2 regions of the Brevibacillus sp. FIR094 genome follow, and region 1 is predicted to be linked to the other one. Evidence: riboswitches for the same ligand, from Rfam matches in the RefSeq annotation. Region 1 holds a riboswitch; the other holds the start of a gene.
The links. A riboswitch is a leader RNA that binds a small molecule or an ion and turns the genes downstream of it on or off. The one in region 1 is predicted to bind S-adenosylmethionine.
Positions count from the first base shown of each region.

Region 2: it holds a riboswitch for S-adenosylmethionine, as region 1 does, so the genes downstream of both, ACQ5DJ_RS24085 (pyridoxal phosphate-dependent aminotransferase) here and ACQ5DJ_RS25155 (homocysteine synthase) in region 1, are expected to answer to the same signal.

Region 1 is NZ_JBEAES010000038.1:31,265-35,683, reverse strand. It holds gene ACQ5DJ_RS25170 (YqzG/YhdC family protein) at 50-388, shown strand; gene ACQ5DJ_RS25165 (SCO family protein) at 385-1,011, opposite strand; gene ACQ5DJ_RS25160 (rhodanese-like domain-containing protein) at 1,093-1,404, opposite strand; SAM riboswitch class I at 1,717-1,823, shown strand; gene ACQ5DJ_RS25155 (homocysteine synthase) at 1,913-3,217, shown strand; gene ACQ5DJ_RS25150 (ArsR family transcriptional regulator) at 3,398-4,419, shown strand, end outside.
Region 2 is NZ_JBEAES010000034.1:36,343-40,761, forward strand. It holds gene ACQ5DJ_RS24075 (PLP-dependent aminotransferase family protein) at 1-469, opposite strand, end outside; gene ACQ5DJ_RS24080 (hypothetical protein) at 665-1,135, opposite strand; gene ACQ5DJ_RS24085 (pyridoxal phosphate-dependent aminotransferase) at 1,287-2,468, opposite strand; SAM riboswitch class I at 2,552-2,666, opposite strand; gene ACQ5DJ_RS24090 (MFS transporter) at 2,727-3,974, opposite strand; gene moaC (cyclic pyranopterin monophosphate synthase MoaC) at 3,978-4,419, opposite strand, start outside.

The DNA.
Region 1 (4,419 bases):
GTCTTCAAAATACATGGCAAACCATTTCGAAAAGGAGAGGGATTAGCAAGTGCAAGCCATTCACCGCCTATTTCGTTATCGGAACATGATGCCCCTTCTCTCCACCGTACTTTTCCTGCTCATCTTTCAGACATTCCCTGCCTATGCCCAGCCTCCCTATGCAAAATGGGGCAGGCTCGCGATGCAGGAAACGATGAAGCGATATCCAAACGCTCAAATTGTCGACTACCTGCACGTCGGACGAAAACAAAAAACGCCCACCACGTCGGAAGAGACGTTTAAGCTCTTGCTTCAAAAAGGCAATCGCAGGTGGGCGTTACTCGTTCATATTGAATTCGTAAATCAGACAGAAGAAGTCGTAAACATCTCCTATGAGGAGACCCGCTAGTCAGCGAGCTGTTCCATCTCTTTCATCATGACTTCCATGTCCATGTCAGCTGCCATCCCGTACGCGCGGCGCATGTTTCCATCTCCATCCACAAGGAACATGCGAGCCGTATGGGCATAAGAACCATCTGGCTGCTTAATCACCATCAGACCAAAATCCTTCGTCACTTTCTCTATAGCCTGAGCGTCCCCGCGCAGGAACTTCCAGCCGCTCTGATCTGCCTTGAACTTGGCTGCGTACTCCTGCAAGACTTCCGGCGTATCGTTATCAGGGTCAAAGGAAATGGAAACAAACTCTACTTTGTCTCCGAACAGTCCCTTTTCCTTCAACTGATCTTGCAGCTTAGCCATGTTGTACGTGGTCGCCGGACAAATATCCGGGCATTTGGTAAACATAAACTCAACCAGTCGTACCTTACCAGCACTTTCATTAAATGTATAGGTTGTTCCGTTACTGTTGTCTAAGGTGAAGTCCGCGATGGGCTTCAACACTTCGATCTTCTCTTGTGTCATGTACTTATAACCAAATACTCCGACGATAGCCAAAATGATAATACCAGCTAACACAGGAAACCAATGTTTTTTCATCCCAGATTCCTGTTGCAATTGTGTTCCTTCACTCACGGGTTGCTTCCTCCCTGCTTGTCCCATGCGTGATGCCTCCTGCTTACACACGGGAGGCATTCACACTGTTTCTATGACTTCTTACTGTTCGACTTCACCTGGCCATGCGAGCATGCCACCAACCATATTCGCCACGTCATATCCTTGGGCACTCAAATACGCTGTAGCATTATGGCTTCTGGCACCACTACGGCAAACCATCACAATCGGAATGTTCTTATCCAGCTCATCGATACGATGTGGCAAAAAGCCGAGTGGGATCAGCTGTGCCTCTTTGATGTGACCTGCATTCCACTCATCGACCTCACGTACATCAATGACTTGCAGTTCCTCTTTGGCTTCCAGCTTTTCCAACAGCTCTTGTGGTGTCATTTCCTTTACTCCATGGCTCATCGCTATTTATCCTCCTATATGTACGATCAGATCAGTTGTAACCACCTCCATGATATCACACGCTTTTTTACTTTTCTAACGTGAAGAGCACTTGGCTTCACCCTGCATCCATGCTCCCTATTTTCTACCATTATCTCCTATTTCGCTGCGACAGTAGCCACACGGGATGTGAACAGCTTGAGGCAAAAGCGTTACAAATTAATGGCATGAGTGAAACGCCATTCATCCACATATACATAAAAACCTCCCTGATAACTGCATATTCTACATTGACAGCAAGGTTTTATTTTCATACAATTACGACAACAACTTTTCTCATCAAGAGCGGTGGAGGGACAGGCCCTACGAAACCCGGCAACCAGCAGACTAGCTGCATGGTGCCAATTCCTGCAGAATCCAGTGATTCTGAGAGATGAACACAAGCCCGTGCATGATCGGAGCCTTCTTCTTCTCAGGAGAATGCTCCGTTTTTTTTTGCCGATTTCCTATAGGAAAAGGAGAGATGGACATGTCCGATCAACAACAATGGAAGCCAGAAACACTTGCGGTACACGGTGGGCAGGAGGTTGACCCTGTAACAGGCTCACGTGCTGTTCCGATCTATCAGACGACCTCCTACGTTTTCCGTGATACGGAGCATGCAGCCAACCTGTTTGGTTTAAAAGAGTTTGGGAACATCTATACACGTATCATGAATCCGACGCAGGATGTGTTTGAGAAGCGTGTTGCCCTGCTCGAAGGTGGTGTTGGTGCATTAGCGACCGCATCCGGGCAAGCTGCCATTACATTCGCCATCTTAAATATTGCACATGCAGGAGACGAGATCGTCGCTTCCAGCAGTCTCTACGGCGGTACCTACAACCTGTTTGCCCACACTCTTCCCCGCCTCGGTATCAAGGTTCATTTTGCTGATCAATCCAATCCGGAAAATTTCCGTGCCTATATCAATGAAAAGACAAAAGCCGTGTTTTGCGAGACGATCGGTAATCCCCGCATTGATGTCGCTGATATTGAGGCGATCGCCAATATTGCCCACGAAAACGGCGTGCCGTTGATCGTGGACAACACTTTCGCGACTCCGATTTTGTGCCGTCCTTTTGAGCACGGGGCCGATATTGTCGTGCATTCCACCACCAAATTCATCGGCGGCCACGGAACAGCAATTGGCGGTATTATTGTAGACTCTGGAAAATTCGACTGGAACAGCGGAAAATTCCCAGGTCTGACTACACCAGACCCAAGCTACCATGGCGTCGTCTATACAGAGGCAGTTGGCCCACTCGCCTATATTATCAAGGCGCGCGTCCAGCTCCAGCGCGATATTGGAGCGGCTGTCGCCCCGATCAATTCTTTCTTGTTCCTGCAAGGATTAGAAACACTGCATCTGCGCATTGAGCGGCATAGCCAGAACGCCTTGGCAGTAGCCCAATTCCTCACTAATCACTCTGCCGTAGAGTGGGTGAGTTATCCGGGACTAGAGTCAGATTCCCAGCATGATTTGGCACAAAAGTATTTGCCAAAAGGTGCTGGCGCGATCCTGACCTTTGGAATTCGCGGTGGCGTTGAGGCAGGAAAAACGTTGATCGAGTCCGTGAAGCTGTTCTCCCATCTCGCAAATGTCGGGGACTCCAAGTCACTCATCATTCATCCAGCTAGCACAACACATCAGCAGATGACGGAAGAAGAGCAGGCAGCAGCCGGAGTGACCCCGGGACTTATTCGCCTCTCCGTCGGTACAGAATCGATCGACGATATCCTCTCTGATCTGGAGCAAGCACTGCAGCGTGCGTTGCAATTGTCCACGGTGGGTTGATAGATTTCACCAGGACACTTGAGCATACTATGCCTCCAAATGAAGAAGGATCGCGCTACCTCTTTTTTGAGCTGCGTGGCCCTTCTTTCTTTTTTGATTTCCGTTCGAAAAATATTGAATTTAAAATTCTATTTTTATAAAATACAAGCATAGATGAAATTTTTGGAAGGATGGATAGACGTGAAAGTTTTGAATATCGGAAGTGAACGAACAACGTATCGCGTGGAGATTTCCTATTCTCCCTTATTCGAAGCTGCCTTGGGAATCGCTGCCGCTACCTACGATCAATTGCATCACACGATGGAACACCCTTCTGCCTATTGGCGTCAACTGTTGGACGAGCTTTCGCCTTTTGTACGACAAGAGGTCGACTATGCGAAGGAGCACAACACGTGGAAGACGCTTTTGCAACTGCTCGATCTTTGCCCTTTCGCTGATCTGGATTCATTTCTCTCGTATGTCAGAGAGCTCTCAACAGAACAGCTCCGATACGAGGCCCTCCCTTATCTAGGTGAAAGTATGCAGGAAGCGCGTCGGAAGGCTGCACAAGGTAGCAAGGATGATTGCGCAGCTTTACAGGAAGCGTGCCGCGCGCACCTCTTTTTTGAAGCGTATATCGGACATATTACTTCCGTTGATGCAGAAGAGCTGCGGAGTCATATTCTCGGATTGATGGAAGGCTGGTATACCACTCACATCAAGCCGCATGAGGAAGAAATTGGTCGCATGCTAGAACGGGATTGGTCGCAAAAGCAAAGCAAGCTAGGAAAGCTCAACCCGGAAGCCTTGGTGGAGTATGCGACGGGAGCGAGCTACCTCCCTGAGCCTGCCGTGACACGCGTACTGCTGATCCCACAAGCGATCTATCGCCCGTGGACCGTACAGGCCGATGCTGTCGGGACGAAAATTTTTTATTACCCTGTTGCCGACGAAAATTTGCACGATGCTGTAGATCCTAATCAGCCACCCCCTTCACTGGTGCAAGCCTTAAAAGCACTCGGAGATGAGCAGAGGCTGCGTATGGTCAAAATGCTCGCGGAAAAGGAACTGAGCTTGCAAGAGATAACCGATCAACTCTCTATGGCGAAATCGACAGTGCACCATCACCTGTCCATGCTGCGGTCTGCCCATCTCGTTGAAACAGTAGGCTCCCGTTACAGACTCCGCCGTCATACCCTGGACAAGCTCCCCCTGATGTGGGA
Region 2 (4,419 bases), on a different contig from region 1:
TTTTTTTCGCCAGATCGTCCAAATCCATCCCATCAGCATCACCGTCTACAGGGATCGCTTTGATTCCCCGGAATTGAAATAACTGAACGGCCGCCAAATAAGTAGGGTTTTCAACAAGAACAACATCGCCTTCGTCTAAATATACACGACACAACAAGTCTACTGCTTGCTGAGAGCCCGTTGTGATGATCATATTATCTACACCGACGTTCATATGCTTTTGCTTCATGCGGGATGCAATCCACTCACGAAGCGGCAAGTATCCATCAGTTAATCCGTACTGCAGAGCTTTTGCTCCTTGTTCGAATGCGCGATTGAATGCTTCACGCATCTCTGCTATTGGAAAAGAATCCTCTGCTGGCAGTCCACCTGCGAGCGAGAGCACTTGATTGCCTTGGGTCAGCTTCAAGATTTCCCGGACAGCCGAGGAGGATAGTGCTTCGACAGATTTTGAAAATGAGTACTCCATGTTCCGTTCCCCCTTGATTTTGCTTATCCTTGTTTTATCACTGTCCACAGCGTAAGTCCAATCCTTGCTAGCTATGAGCGGATAGGTTTTGACTATGTCGAGCGGTTGTTCAATCGTTAGTCTTGACACACTGCATGCAAAAAACCCCTCTTCGTCTCAAACGAAAAGGAGTCCATATGTATGGGCTATATTTTCCTAGGCGATGCGGAACACACGCGGTTTCTCTGTGTGTGGGAGGAAAGAGAGGTCTACATGCGTGGACGCTTCTTCCATGCCAATATCACTTGCCAACAGCAATGCCTCTTCTTGGAAGGTCGGCGTACAGCTACCTTCATTCAGTTCACAGAGACGCTTCAATCGCTTCAGTCTCTCTGCGGATTTCTCTACTCTCATGCATTCATTCGTAAGCTCACAAACGTTGACGTGACGAGCATCAGCGATCATGCTGATATCATTCACATGGACAATCAGTCTTTTGCCTTCTTCCGTAACAAATCCGATCGAGCAAAAATGCGCACCTGACATTTCCAAACGAGTGAGAACAGCATTGGCGTAAACTTCTCCCGTCCGCAGACGAATCTGGCCTGCTTCAATGGCTCCGCCGATTTTCCGCTCGTTGGCGATCACCGTATACATATCCGTGTAACCGTTAATCTGATAGCGCATGGTACCCTCCCGCTCTCGCTGAGACTAATTATCATTAACAATGTCATCGTATAATGAAAATCATTATCTGTCAATAATGAGAATGATTTTTATTCTAGAATAAAAAAGCCACACTCCATTTCTATGGTAGTGTGGCCAAATTACCTCGCCTTTATTTTGTTTTCGTAAATAACCCCAACCGCTCAATTCGCTGAACCGCTTCCGCGAGACGATCTTCATTTGATAGCAAAGCCGCTCGCACATAGCCCTCACCTGTCGGACCAAAGCCATTTCCTGGCGCTACAACGACATGCGCTTTTTCCAAAAGCAGGTCAGAGAACTCCACGGATGTGAAGCCACTTGGAACAGGAAGCCAAGCAAAAAACGAACCTTGAGATGGTGGTGCCTGCCAGCCAATCCGATGCAGATTGGAGTACAAGGCATTGCGGCGGCTTTCGTAGACAGCGACGAGATCGCGAACGCACTGCTGTGACTCCGTCATCGCTTTGGCTGCCGCCATCTGTACCGCTCCGAACAGACTGACGAAATAATGGTCCTGAATGAGGTTAATCAGACGAACCAGCTCGCGATTTCCTACCATAGCACCGACACGCCAGCCTGCCATGTTGTACGTTTTGGACAAGGTATAAAATTCTACACCCACTTCTTTTGCACCCGGAACCTGCATGAAGCTGACTGGCTTTTTCCCGTCATAGCTGATCGCCCCGTAGGCGAAGTCGTGGCAGACGACGATTTCATGTTTTCGAGCAAAACGAATGGTTTCCTCATAAAACTCGAGTGGTGCGTTGACTGCTGTCGGATTGTTCGGATAGTTGAGAAACATCAGTTTCGCTCGATCCAAATCAGCTTGGGAGAGCTGGCTGTAGTCTGGCAAAAAGTCATTTTCCGCCTTCAATGGCATCATGACCATCCGTCCATTTACGACTGCAACCCCCGACCAATAATCCGGATAACCTGGGTCTGGAACCAGTGCAACATCGCCTGCGTTCATCAGGACTTGGCAAATCTCTACGAGTCCGGTTTTGCTGCCGAACAATATCGCTACTTCTTCCTCCGGATCGAGGTCCACATCAAATTCTTGCTTATACCAATGTTTCACTGCCTGCTTCAGTTCCACGCGTCCCTGAAAAGGCGGATATTTGTGATGGAGTGGTTGTGCCGCTTGCGCCTGTAATTCTTCAATAATGTGTGGCGGTGTCGGCAAATCAGGATTGCCCTGCCCCAGGTTAATGACGTCATGGCCTTGCGCAATGACCTTGTTTACTTTTGCCACCAGGGTCGCAAAAAACTGGGTAGGGAGTCGATCAATCATGTCGGAGGGTTGAATGCGCATCTTTCTTCCATTCCTTTCTTGGGCCCAATACAATAAAACCCCCTTTTTCCATACAGAAAAAGGGGGAGATCAGCTTGGTCACGTCCTTATCTGTCAGGAAAAAATCCTGCTGGAATTGGCACAGCATCTGTCCATCACATGGAACAGATCCGCTGCCGGGCTTCATAGGGCCAGTCCCTCCACCTCTCTGAATAAGTCAAACACACGGAATATACTGTTTTTTCGTCTATATCATACTACTTGAGCACGTAAACCGTGTCAAGATACTTGATTCTGTACGGGTACCTGATGCCTTCTTTTTTGAAAAGATGTGTGGAAGGCAAAGAATGCGACAGACAACAGACACAAGCCTGCCATTACGAACAATAATCCCTGCGCATGAAACGATTGGAAAATGAAGGCGCCGAGCAGTGGTCCGAGCATCCGCCCTGCTGATCCAGTCCCTGCTATCAGACCTTGAATGAAGCCTTCTCGTCCCTCTGGCGTAAACTGTGCAGCTACTGCCGGCACCGCTGGCCACACGAGCATTTCTCCCAGCGTCATGATGAACATGCCTGCCACAAAGCCTGCATAAACCGTTGATTGCGACAGAATCAACATCGACAAGGCAAAGATATAAGCGCCCAAGAGCATTTGTGCTTTTAACGTACGGGCAAAGCTTCGAATGACCCACGCAATCAATGGCTGACCAAACAGGATCAAACCGCCGTTCAGCGTCCACAACAGACTGTATTGACGTAGTGAAATGCCAAGGGATTGCATGTAGGCCGACAGCACCGTTGTCCATTGTACATAGACAATCCAGCTAATTAATAGCCCCCCGCATAATAGCAGCAATGCTCCCCATACGACCTTGGTCTCTTTCTGTGGTTCTCGTAGAAGCTCTCCCTCTGCTTGTTCGGGAGTAGTCGTCTGCAATTGACGTTTTTGCTCTGCAAGTTTTAACTGACGAGGCAAAATGAGCATGAACATCGTCAGTACAATTACTTGTGAGATCGCATTTCCGAAAAACGTCCACGCAAACGAAACACTTGCTAAGAAGCCGCCTAAAGCAGAACCGGCAGCTACACCCACATTGAGGGAAACGTAAATCAGATTGATTCCTTTACGGCCGCCCTCTGGCCATAAAACCACTGCCAGCGCATTCATAACGGGAGAAAGGGATCCATAAAAAAGTCCATTCAATAATAACAGTACGACATATACGGTAAAATCTTGTGTAACTCCTAAACAAACCGAAATAAGTATTCCGCCGATGGAGCCGACAACAATGGTGCGCATTTTACCCCAGCGGTCAAACATCATCCCGCCGACAATACTCCCGATCAGGAATGCGCCTTGATTTAAAAGCAACAAGAAGCCGGCTACAGTCAGCGGCTTTCCGAGATGGTTGTGAATATAGATCGTAACTAGCGGCCAAATACACGCCATTCCGGTAGAAAAAATGACGGCAGCAATCGTCAATAAACGAATGCTGCTCGGATAGGATTCCCACTTTTGCCTCATGGCTTACTTCTCACCCCGATGGAAATCGCCGCTTTTTCCGCCTGTTTTGGATTGCAGACTGGTCGGACCGATTATCATTTCTTTATCCATGGCTTTGCACATGTCATACACCGTCAAAGCCGCTACGCTAACAGCGGTCAACGCCTCCATCTCGACGCCTGTTTTCCCTGTCGTCTTCACGGCTCCTGTAATCGCAAGCGTCGTTTCATCTACAAAAGCAAATTGTATGTCGATGCCAGTCAATGGCAGCGGATGACACATTGGGATGATTTCCCACGTCTTTTTGGCAGCCATGACACCTGCTACCTGCGCTACTGCGAGTACATCGCCCTTTTCGATTCGACCTTCGCGGATTCGGGCGAGTGTTTCGGGTTTCATACTGATTTGGCTCTCGGCTACAGCCACCCGTTTTGTGACGTCCTTCTCAGATACGTCCACCATCCGT